One region of the Variovorax sp. J31P179 genome, then DNA from elsewhere that is predicted to be linked to it. Evidence: predicted binding sites of a transcription regulator. Region 1 holds the regulator's gene; the other holds the start of a gene.
The links. The regulator FNR, encoded in region 1, switches genes on or off when oxygen is low (the NO sensors DNR and NnrR bind a similar motif). The targets are predictions, from matches to a motif close to TTGATNNNNATCAA.
Positions count from the first base shown of each region.

Region 2: the regulator FNR is predicted to act here: its motif matches at 3,896-3,909, upstream of QTI17_RS23025 (universal stress protein).

Region 1 is NZ_JASZYL010000004.1:19,508-25,162, reverse strand. Features, by position in the region: gene ccoG (cytochrome c oxidase accessory protein CcoG) at 1-1,105, shown strand, start outside; gene QTI17_RS11200 (FixH family protein) at 1,131-1,415, shown strand; gene QTI17_RS11195 (hypothetical protein) at 1,418-1,663, shown strand; gene fnr (fumarate/nitrate reduction transcriptional regulator Fnr) at 1,644-2,360, opposite strand; gene hemN (oxygen-independent coproporphyrinogen III oxidase) at 2,485-3,900, shown strand; gene QTI17_RS11180 (sulfite exporter TauE/SafE family protein) at 3,920-4,630, shown strand; gene QTI17_RS11175 (bifunctional acetate--CoA ligase family protein/GNAT family N-acetyltransferase) at 4,649-5,655, opposite strand, start outside.
Region 2 is NZ_JASZYL010000009.1:110,666-116,320, forward strand. Features, by position in the region: gene QTI17_RS23010 (universal stress protein) at 1-808, opposite strand, end outside; gene QTI17_RS23015 (flavodoxin family protein) at 1,012-1,539, shown strand; gene QTI17_RS23020 (trypsin-like peptidase domain-containing protein) at 1,543-2,985, shown strand; gene QTI17_RS23025 (universal stress protein) at 2,994-3,836, opposite strand; gene QTI17_RS23030 (BON domain-containing protein) at 4,001-4,660, shown strand; gene QTI17_RS23035 (zinc-dependent alcohol dehydrogenase family protein) at 4,675-5,655, shown strand, end outside.

The DNA.
Region 1 (5,655 bases):
GGCGGGGCGCCTGTGGTGCGGCTACGCCTGCCCGCAGACGGTCTACACCGAGATTTTCATGTGGGTCGAGGAGAAGATCGAGGGCAGCCGCATCGCGCGCATGCGGCTCGACAGCGGCGATTTCTCGGCCGAGAAGCTGGTCAAGAAGTGGTTCAAGCACGTGGTCTGGATATCGATCGGCCTGTGGACCGGCTTCACCTTCGTCGGCTACTTCACGCCGATCCGCGAACTGGCCATGGAATTCCTGCAGACCCGGATGGGCTCCTGGGAAGTCTTCTGGGTGCTGTTCTACGGCTTCGCCACCTACGGCAACGCTGGCTTCATGCGCGAGCAGGTGTGCAAGTACATGTGCCCCTATGCGCGCTTCCAGAGCGCGATGTTCGACCGCGACACGCTCATCGTGAGCTACGACACGGCACGCGGCGAACCGCGTGGCGTGCCGGCCAAGGGTCGGGCGGCCGCTGCCGCATCGGAGTTCGGCCATTGCATCGACTGCAAGCTGTGCGTCCAGGTCTGCCCGACCGGCATCGACATCCGCCAGGGGCTGCAGTACGAATGCATCGGCTGCGGCCTGTGCGTCGATGCCTGCAACATCGTGATGGACAAGATGTCGACCCCGCGCGGCCTGATCCGCTACGCCACGCAGAACAGCATGGCCGGGCGCTGGACGCCGCGCCAGGTGCTGCGCCGCGTTCTGCGGCCGCGGGTGCTGGTCTACACCGCGGTGCTCGGCGCGCTGTGCATCGGCCTGCTGGCGAGCCTGGTGACGCGCACGCCGCTGAAGGTCGACGTGGTGCGCGACCGCGCCTCGCTGGCCCGCATCGTCGACGGCGGCCAGCTCGAGAACGTCTACCGCCTTCAGATCATGAACGCCACCGAGCAGGTGCAGCGCTACCGGATCGAAGCCAGCGGCCTCGAGGGTCTGCACGTGTCCTCGGAGCCGGTGGTCGAGGTCGCGCCGGCGCAGTCGCGCTGGGTGGCGGTGCGGCTGCAGCTGCCCTACGGTGCGGCGACGGCCGGTTCCCACAAGGTGTATTTCGACGTTCGAGCGGAGGGCGGCCAGGGCAGCGTGTCCGAGAAGGCCGTGTTCCTGGTCCCGCGATGAAATCCAGGCCCCAAGGAGGCAGAAGATGACCGACAAGAGCAGCCATGACGAAGCGACGCGTCCCTGTCCACCCTGGTGGCGCTTCGGGCTGGTGTGGATGGTGATCGGCGGGCCGGGCCTGGTGGTGATCGCGAGTTTCGCCACCTTGTGGCTGGCCCTGCGCACGCCCGACCCGGTGGTCGACGAGGACTACTACCGCAAGGGCGTGGAGATCAACCGCACGCTGGCCGACAAGAAGCTCATGCCGGCGGTGGCCGGGCGCAACCACGCGGCCACCCCGAGCGCCGACGTGCCGTCGCCGAGGCGCTGAACATGCAGGCGCAACGCTGGATGTGGATACTCTGGCCGGCATTCCTGCTGGCCTGCGCGCTCGAGGTGCTGGTGTTCGCACTGGTCGATCCGGGCGACCTCAACTGGCGCGGCGAGGCGTTGGGCGCCTCTCGCCAGGCGGTCTACACGGCCGGGTTCTTTGCCTTCTGGCTGCTGGCCACGGCGGCGGGCGCCTTGACGCTGCTGCTGGCCCGGCCGGCGGCCGAGCTCAACAGCCCGGCGGATTGACGATGCGGCGCAGCGCCTCGGGATCGAGGATGCGCACGTTGCGCTGCTCGACCTCGACCATGCCGTCGGCCGCGAACTTCGACATCGTCCGGCTCACGGTCTCGAGCTTGAGGCCGAGGTAGCTGCCGATTTCCTCGCGCGTCATGCGCAGCACCAGCTCGGAGCGCGAGAAGCCGCGCGCATGCAGCCGCTGCACCAGGTTCAGCAGGAAGGCCGCCAGCCGCTCCTCGGCCCGCATGCTGCCGAGCAGCAGCATCACGCCATGCTCGCGGACGATCTCGCGGCTCATGATCTGGTGCACGTGGCGCTGCAGCGCCGTCACCTCGCGCGACAGTTCCTCGATGCGCTCGAAGGGCATCACGCAGACCTCGGAGTCTTCGAGGGCGACGGCGTCGCAGGTGTGCTGGTCGTTGACGATGCCGTCGAGGCCGATGATCTCGCCGGCCATCTGGAAGCCCGTGACCTGGTCGCGCCCGTCCTCGCTGGTGACCCGGGTCTTGAAGACCCCGGTGCGGATCGCATAGAGCGAGGTGAAGGGCTCGCCATTGCGAAACAGCGTCTCGCGCCGCTTGATCTTGCGCCGCGTGGCGACCAGGTCGTCGAGGCGCTGCAGCTCCCCGGGCGCCAGTCCGACCGGCATGCACAGCTCGCGCAGGTTGCAGTTGGAACAGGCGACCTTGATATTTTCGGGCTTCATTGATGCAGTCGGGGTCATGCGGGGATTGTCCGTGGGGGGGTGGGCCGGATGCTTGATGCAGGTCAAGGTTTGCGGATCGCGACGGCGGCATAGTGACACACCGAAGCCCATGCCTGCGTCCGCGATGCCTCCCGTCTCCGCTCCAGCCCTCACGCCGCCCATCGTGGTGCCCGCGCCGTCCGTGCTGCAGCGGTTCGACTGCGCCGGGCCGCGCTACACCTCCTACCCGACCGCGGACCGCTTCGTCGACGCCTTCACGGCCGAGGACTATGCCCAGACGCTCGAACAGCGCGGCAGCACCGGCGCCAGCGCGCGGGCGCTGTCGCTCTACGTGCATATCCCGTTCTGCGAATCGCTCTGCTACTACTGCGCCTGCAACAAGATCGTGACCCGCCACAAGAGCAAGGGGCGCGAGTACCTGGACTACCTGGCGCGCGAGATCGCTCTGCAGGTCGAGCGGCTCGGCCGCGGCGCCGTGGTCCGCCAGCTGCATCTCGGCGGCGGCACGCCGACCTTTCTCGACGATGCCGGCCTGCGGACGCTGATGGGCATGCTGCGCGAGGCCTTCACCTTGTCGCCGGACGGCGAGCATTCGATCGAGATCGACCCGCGCACCGTCGACCGCGAACGCCTGGTGACCCTGGCCGCGCTGGGCTTCAACCGGCTGAGCTTCGGCGTCCAGGATTTCGACCCCGACGTGCAGAAGGCGGTGCACCGGATCCAGCCGGCCGGGCAGGTGTTCGACCTGATGGCGACGGCCCGCGGGCTGGGCTTCGATTCGGTCAACGTCGACCTGATCTACGGGCTGCCGCGCCAGAGCGCGGCCTCCTTCGACCGCACGCTGGCCCAGGTCTGCGCGCTGCGGCCCGACCGCATCGCGCTCTATGCCTATGCCCACCTGCCCGAGCGCTTCAAGGCCCAGCGCCGCATCGCGACCGAGGCGTTGCCCGATGCGGCGGCCAAGGTCGAGATGCTGTCGCGCTCTATCGCCGCGTTCACCGAGGCCGGCTACGTCTACATCGGCATGGACCATTTCGCGCTGCCCGGCGACGCGCTGGCGGTGGCCAAGCGGCAGGGCCGGCTGCACCGCAACTTCCAGGGCTACAGCACCCAGCCGGACTGCGACCTGGTGGCGCTGGGCGTGTCGGCGATCGGCCGGGTCGGCGCCACCTACAGCCAGAACGCCAAGACGCTCGAGGAGTACTACGACCTGCTCGACCAGGGCCGGCTGCCGGTGGTGCGCGGCCTGGCGCTGACCCGCGACGACGTGCTGCGGCGCACCGTGATCATGGCGATCATGTGCCAGGGCCGGGTCGATTTCGAGACCATCGGCTCGGCCCACCTGGTCGATTTCGAGCGCTGCTTCGCGGCCGAGCTCGAAGCGCTGGCGCCGCTCGAGGCGCAGGGCCTGGTGGTGGTCGGCGATCGCCACCTCGAGGTCACGCCGCTGGGCTGGTTCTTCGTCCGCGCCATCGCCATGGTGTTCGACCGCTACCTGCAGGCTGACCGCAACCGCACGCGCTTCTCGCGCATCGTGTGATGAGCCCGCACGCTCCCCCATGCAGTCCGCCCTGCTCGCCACCGCATTCGTGATGGGGCTGGCCGGCGGGCCGCACTGCGTCGCGATGTGCGGCGCGGCCTGCGCCGGCGTGATCCGCATCGTGCGGGCACCGGCGGGCGGCGTCGCCGCGCTGCAGTCCCCGGGCCGCTCGCTGCCGGCGGGCGCCTTGTTCCACGTGGGCCGGGTGGCCGGCTATGCGGCCGCCGGGGCGGTGGCGGCCGCCGCTGCCCAGGGCCTGGCGCTGGCGGGCCAGCAGGTCGGCGCGCTGCGCCCGGCCTGGCTGCTGCTGCATGTGTTCGTGCTGGCGTGGGGCCTGCTGCTGGCCGCCTCGGGCCGGCAGCCCGCCTGGGCGCACCGCTTCGGGCGCTGGGCGTCGGCGCGGCTGCAGCCCATGACCCGCAGCCCCTTCGGCGTGCTGGCGGCCGGCGCGCTCTGGGTCGCGCTGCCCTGCGGCCTGCTGTACTCGGCGCTAATGCTGGCGGCCCTGGGCAACGGCGTGCTCGAAGGCGCGGCCGTCATGGCGCTGTTCGCGGCCGGCAGCGCGCTGTCGCTGCTGCTGGCGCCCTGGCTGTGGCAGCGCCTGCGGTCGGGCGCCGGCATCCTGTCGCAGCAGTGGGGCACGCGGCTGGCGGGCGCGATGCTCGCGGCGGTGGCGCTGCAGGCGCTCTGGCTCGACCTCGCGCACCAGGTCGAGGCCTGGTGCCGCTGAGCGAGGGGCCCGTGCCGCTCAGGCGGCGGGCGGCGGCGGTTCCAGGTTCAGGGCCACGTGCAACACGTCGGCGGAATCCTCCAGGCTGGGCACGCGCTCGAAGCCCAGCGCCCGCGACAGCTTCAGCATGCGGGTGTTCTCGCGCAGAATCATGCCGACCAGGCGCCGGGTGCCGCGGCTGCGGGCGTGCGCGATCAGCTGCTCGAACAGCATCCGGCCGAGGCCGCCGCCCTTGAGGTCGGAGCGCACAAGCAGCGCGAACTCTGCTTCGACGTTGTCGGGGTCGCAGACGGTGCGGGCGACGCCGAGCGTCTCGGGCTGGCCGTCCGCCGCCGTGGCCTCGGCGATGAAGGCCATTTCGCGGTCGTAGTCGATCTGGGCCAGCCGGGCCAGTTCGCTGCGCGGCAGTTCGCTGCGCGCCTGGAAGAGCCGCATGCGCACGTCCTCGGGGGTGAGCCTTCGCAGGAAGCGCCGGTGCTGGCCTTCGTCCTCCGGGCGGATCGGCCGGATCGTGATCGGACGGCCGTTCCACTCGGCCTGGCGGACCCACTGCGTGGGATAGGGCCGGATCGCGAAGTTGGCGGCGCCGGCCACCCGGCCGGCCGCGACCCGCAGCCGGGCGTCGAGCGCCAGCGCGCCGTGCTCGTCGACCCACAGCGGATTGATGTCGAGCTCGGCCAGCTGCGGCAGGTCGGCCAGCATCTGCGACACCGCGATCAGCACGTCGTGCAGGGCATCGAGATCGGCCGGCGGGTGGTCGCGGTAGCCGGCCAGCAGCCGCGACACGCGGGTGCGCGAGACCAGCTCGCGCGCCAGGCTGCGGTTGAGCGGCGGCAGCGCGACCGCGACATCGGCCGTCACCTCGACCGCGATGCCGCCGCCGCCGCAGAGGATGACCGGGCCGAAGACCGCGTCGATGCTGGCCCCGACGATCACCTCCTGCGCGTGCGGGCGGTGCGCCATCGGCTGCACGGTGAAGCCGTCGATGCGCGCGCCGGGCTGCAGGGTGGCCAGCGCCTGCCGCA
Region 2 (5,655 bases), on a different contig from region 1:
GCACGGGCAGGGTCATCGATCGCAGCAGCGACCGGGTGGCGCCGCCGAGCACCCACTCGCGCGCCCGGCTGTGGCCGTAGCAGCCCATCACGAGCAGGTCCGCGCTCATGTCGGCGGCTGCCGAGAGAAGTTTTTCCCCGGCCTCGCCCTCCTCCGGGCCGCCCGAGTGCACCTCTGTTTCCACCCCCTGCGCCTTGAGATAGGCATGCAGGCTCCGCAAGGAGGCATCGGCATCCTCGCCATAGCTGATCGCCTGCACGGCCTGCGCACGAGCGAGCCAGGGCAAGGCGGCGGACACTGCGCGCGCGGCCTCGGCCGTCTCCTTCCAGCCGATCAGCACCCGCCGGCCGATGGTGCCGACCGGCCCCGCATACGGCACCAGCAGCGCAGGGCGGCCGCTCTCGACCAGCACGCTGGAGACGAAATTTGATGGCAGCTCTCCCGCATTGGGATCATCCGGGTCGGGCTGCCCGAGGATCAGCAGGTCGGCATAGAGGGCCCGACGGGCGAAGGCCCACGGCGCGTCGGCCATCGGCTCGGTCCAGTGCAGGCGCCTCGACCCTGCCGCGGCGCTCATGAAGGTCGCATGCGCCTTGTCGCGCGAATCCCGATCGAGGGACTGCATGATCGCCACCGCCTCGGCCGCGGCTTCCAGTGCATAGGGATAGCGCAGCAGTGCCGACAGGGTGCACGGCTGGGCGGTCACTTCGGCCTCGAAGGCCTCGGCGACCTGACGCGCGAGCTCGACGCGCTCCGCGGCGCGCGGCGAACTGTCGAGATGAAGAAGGATGGACTTGGGTGTCTGCATGAGGCGCTCCGTGGACGGCGGTGAACGAATGACCCAAGTTATCGCGCGCGAGGCCGGGCGCCCTTGCGCGGCGTCAAACCAGGCGCCGACGGCGCGAAGCGACTTTTCCTTGCGTCCGTCTTCCATCCGCCTTGATTCAGCGCAAGTCCACGGCGACTCGCTGTTTCTATATTGGTGGCTCGATGTACCAAGCGGAGAGGTCGATGAGCAAAGTCCTCGTGGTTTTCTATTCCTACACCGGCACATCGCGCCGGGTGGCCGAACTCTTGTGCAGCCAGCAAGACTGGCCCAAGGCGGAGATCGTGGACGCACGGCCTCGCCGAGGCGTGCTCGGCAGCCTGCGCTGCGTGGTCGAATCACTGTTCAAGCTCCGGCCGGACATCGGCTACGACGGCCCGCTGCCGCGCGACTTCGACGCGGTAGTGCTGGTGTCGCCCATCTGGGCGCTGCAACTGGCCGGCCCGATGCGCAGCTTCGTGGCCAAGCGGCGGGATCATATGCCCGATATGGCCGTGATATCGGTCATGGGAGGCCAGGGCGCGCCCAACGCCGCCGCCGAGATCGCCCAGCGGGTCGGCAAGGCGCCTCTGCTGAGCGCCAGCTTCACCCAGCGCGAGGTCGATGACGGCAGCTACGCCGCCCGGCTGGAGGCCTTCGGTACGGCAGTCAGGGCGGCGAAGGACTCGAAGGGGGTGGTGCGTCCTGCGACCTTGTCGCCGCAGGCGGTCTGAAGCGTGAAGCCCGCTCCCATCGGATGGGGCGCGGCCGCGGTGGGTCTCACCTGCCTGCTGGGTGCCTGCAGCTCCGATCCGGCGATGACGACCGGACCGATCGCGCTGCGTTGGCGCTCGACCCCTTCGTTCTCGTCCCTCGTGGCGAGCCGCAGCGCCAGCGTCGTCGAGATCAGCACGCTCCGGATCGGGCGCGATGAAAGCCCCGGAGACGGCGAGCTCGAGTTCGCTCCGGAGAGCGACTTCGCCGACAGGCTCGCCTGGCCGCTTCCCACGAGCGCGCGCATCAGCCAGATTCGCGATCTCGCGTCCGGCGTCATCCTCAGCAGCGACGGCGTGATCCTGACCAGCGCCCACGTGATCGCCGGCGTCGACGAAGCCCAGGTGCGGCTCGACGACGGAAGGCGCTTCCAGGCCCGGGTGCTCGGCACCGACCCGCGTTCGGACGTCGGCTTGCTGGTCATCGAAGCGACCGGCCTGACGCCGGCAGCCCTCGGGGACTCCTCGCGACTCGCGCCCGGCGACTGGGTCGCGGCGATCGGAGCGCCCTTCGGTTTCCAGGGCAGCGTGACAGCCGGCGTGGTGAGCGCCGTGAACCGCCTCATCGGCGGCGCCGGGGAAATCCCTTTCATCCAGACGGACGTGGCCATCAATCCCGGCAGTTCGGGCAGTCCGCTCTTCAACAGCCGCGGCGAAGTGGTCGCCATCAACTCGTTGATCTACAGCGGCAGCGGCGGCTACATGGGCTTGTCCTTCGCGGTGCCGATCAACCTGGCGGCCGAGGTCGCCAAGCAGCTGCGGGCAAACGGGGAAGTCCGGCGGGCGGAGATGGGCGCCGAATTCCAGGAAGTCACGCCGGCGCTGGCGCGTTCCTTCGGCCTTGCCGGGAAACCGTTCGGAGCGCTGGTGGTGCGGATCGACGGCACCGGTCCCGCCGCCCGCGCCGGCCTGCGCCGAGGCGATGTCGTCACGGCGTACGACGGCGTGGCCATCGGGCACTTCACCGATCTGTTGCAGCGGGTCGCCAAGGACCGCCCCGGCAGCCGGGTCGACCTCGACGTCTGGCGGCATGGCGCCAGGCAGACGATTTCGGTGACGCTCGCCCAGCATCGAGCGCAGAGAACCGCGCTGCCGTCCGGGCTCGCGCCGGATTGGGGTGACGGCGTCGGGCTGACCTTGGGCGAACTGAGCCCCGCGCAATACCGCCAGCTGGGCGTCGAGGGCGGCCTGATGGTGCGCGACGCCGCCGGGCTGGCACGCAGCGAGGGCATTCGTGCGGGCGACCTCATCGTGGCGGTCAACGACGCGCCGATGAACCGCGTCGCGGACTTCAGCCGCACCCTGTCGAACACACCGCCCGGCCAGACCCTCGCCCTGCTCGTCATGCGCGATCGGCGGCTGGCCTATGTGGCGGTTCAACTGCCTTCGGCACCGGCCATGCCATAGCGCGGCATTCAATGCGCCATCAGGATCGGCACATCCATGCGCTCGAAGACCCCTCGCGTCACACTGCCCAGCACCAGCTCGCGGATGCGGGTGTGGCCGTAGCCGCCCATCACGACCAATCCCGCTTGCTTCTGCGCGGCATGAGACAGCAGCGCATCGGCGAGTCCCTCGGAAGCCACATGCTGGACGGCCTTCGCCTCGATGCCGTGTCGCCGGAGCCAGGCAAGGATCTGAGGGATCCGCAGGTCGCTGTCGTCGACCGGCGCGGCGCCTGCGCGCCACGACACCAGCGCAACGCTGGCGGCCTTCGAGAGCAGCGGCAGCGCATCGCGCAATGCGATGGCGGCCTCGCGGCTGCCGTCCCACGCGACCAGCACGTTCTTGCCGAGTTCGCGAGCGCACTTCGCGCGAGGCAGCACCAGCACCGGGCGGCCCGCATGCAGGACGACCTGCTCCGGCAGGTCGCGGGCCGTCGTCGTGTCCGTGTCGCCAGGCTGGGACTGGCCGACGACGACCAGGTCGCTGGTGCGTCCGTGCAGGACGACCGCATCGACCGAGGGTTGATCCACCAGGCGAACCTCGGACGATATCGACGGCGCACCCTCGATCAGCTTCCTGAAGGTGTGGGCGATGCCTTCGGCGCGCACCCGCAGGAAGTCGGCCGACGCGGCGATGAAATCGGTGTCCTTTCCCGCAATGGCCTCGGCGGGAATGACGCCGTCGTAGAGACCGGTGGGCACCAGGCCGATCAGATGGCTGCCGTGCTGCCTGGCCAGGGTCGCAGCGATGCCCACACGAGCGGCACAGTGCTCCGAATAGTCAAGATGGACCAGGATCGTTCCGAGTTTCATGACGGTTCCAGGCGAATGGAGACGAATGGCGATCTTCGGGCGTGCCGCGACCGGACACCTTGATTTCCATCAAGGGCGCCGCGCCGGACTGGCACTTGATCCAGCGCAAGTCCCCAGGGGCCCGCATTCCCTACAGTGAAGCGTCCATCGACGAAGGAGTCTTCATGAAGTCCGATGCCATGCTGCGAAGCGATATCGTCGCCGAGCTGAACTTCGATCCTGCGATCACGATGAATGCCACCGACATCGGCGTGGTCGTCAAGGATGGCGTCGTCACGCTGAGCGGGCATGCGTCCAGCCATTCGCAGAAGCATGCCATCGAGCGGGCCGTGCAGCGGGTCAAGGGTGTCAAGGCGCTGGCCGTCGAGATGTCGGTCCGGCTTCCGGCCGCCAGCGAACGCACCGACGCCGACATCGCCAAGGCGGCGGAGAACGCCCTCGAATGGAACGTGCTCGTGCCGGACGATGCGGTCCACCCGATGGTGGAGGGCGGCTGGATCACGCTGAGCGGCGGCGTGGAATGGGCTTACCAGCGCCGGGCGGCCGAGGTCGCCGTGCGCCATCTGATGGGCGTCAGGGGCGTCACCAACATGGTCGAGGTCAAGGGCCGGTTCACGGCGGTCGACGTCGAGCGGAAGATCAGCGATGCGCTGAAGCGACAGGCCGATCGCGAGGCCAGGCACATCCAGATCCTGGTCGAAGGCGCCCAGGTCACGCTCCGGGGTACGGTCAAGTCGTGGGCGGAACGCAGGGCCGCGCAAGGGGCCGCGTGGTCGGCACCGGGCGTGGCGAAGGTCGTGAACAATCTTCTCGTCGAGGCCTGATCGCACACGCCATGATGCAGGCGATGGTTCTTCATGGGCCGAAGCAGCCGCTGCAGATGACGCAGCGCCCGGTGCCCGAGCCCGCCTCCGGCGAGGTTCGACTTCGCGTGCTGGCCTGCGCCGTCTGCCGCACCGACCTGCACGTGATCGACGGCGACCTGCCGCTCTCCGTGCTGCCCATCGTCCCTGGCCATGAAATCGTCGGCGAGGTCGAGGCGCTGGGTGCGGGCGTCCGGTCGCTGGCCGTCGGAGACCATGTCGGCGTCCCCTGGCTCGGCCACAGCTGCGGCCACTGCGCCTTCTGCGGCGCCGGTCGCGAGAACCTGTGCGACACGCCGCGCTTCACGGGTTATCACCGCGACGGCGGCTTCGCGACCCACGTGCTGGCCGAGGCCGATTTCTGCCTGCCGCTGGCTGACCTCGCCCAGGAGCCGGCCCGGATCGCGCCCCTGCTCTGCGCCGGCCTGATCGGCTGGCGCAGCCTGAAGGCCGCCGGCGACGACGCCCGCCAGTTGGGCATCTACGGTTTCGGCGCCGCCGCGCACCTGGTCACCCAGGTCGCGGTGGCCCAGGGCCGGACGGTCCACGCCTTCACGCGCGCCGGCGATGCGGCGAGCCAGGCCTTCGCGCTCAGCCTCGGCGCCGCATGGGCCGGCAGTGCCGACGCGCAGCCACCGCGCGCGCTGGACGCCGCGATCATCTTCGCGCCCGCGGGCGAGCTGGTGCCGTTGGCCTTGAAAGCGGTACGAAAAGGGGGCCGGGTGGTCTGTGGCGGCATCCACATGACGGACATCCCCGCCTTCCCGTACCGGCTGCTGTGGGAAGAGCGCCAGCTCGTCTCGGTGGCCAACCTCACGCGCGCCGATGCGCGCGAGTTCCTCCAGGTCGTGCGGGCGGATCCGCCGAAGGTCCACATCACGACCTATGCGCTGGACCGGGCGAACGAGGCGATCGCGGACCTGCGGGCGGGCCGCCTCCAGGGTGCGGCGGTGCTC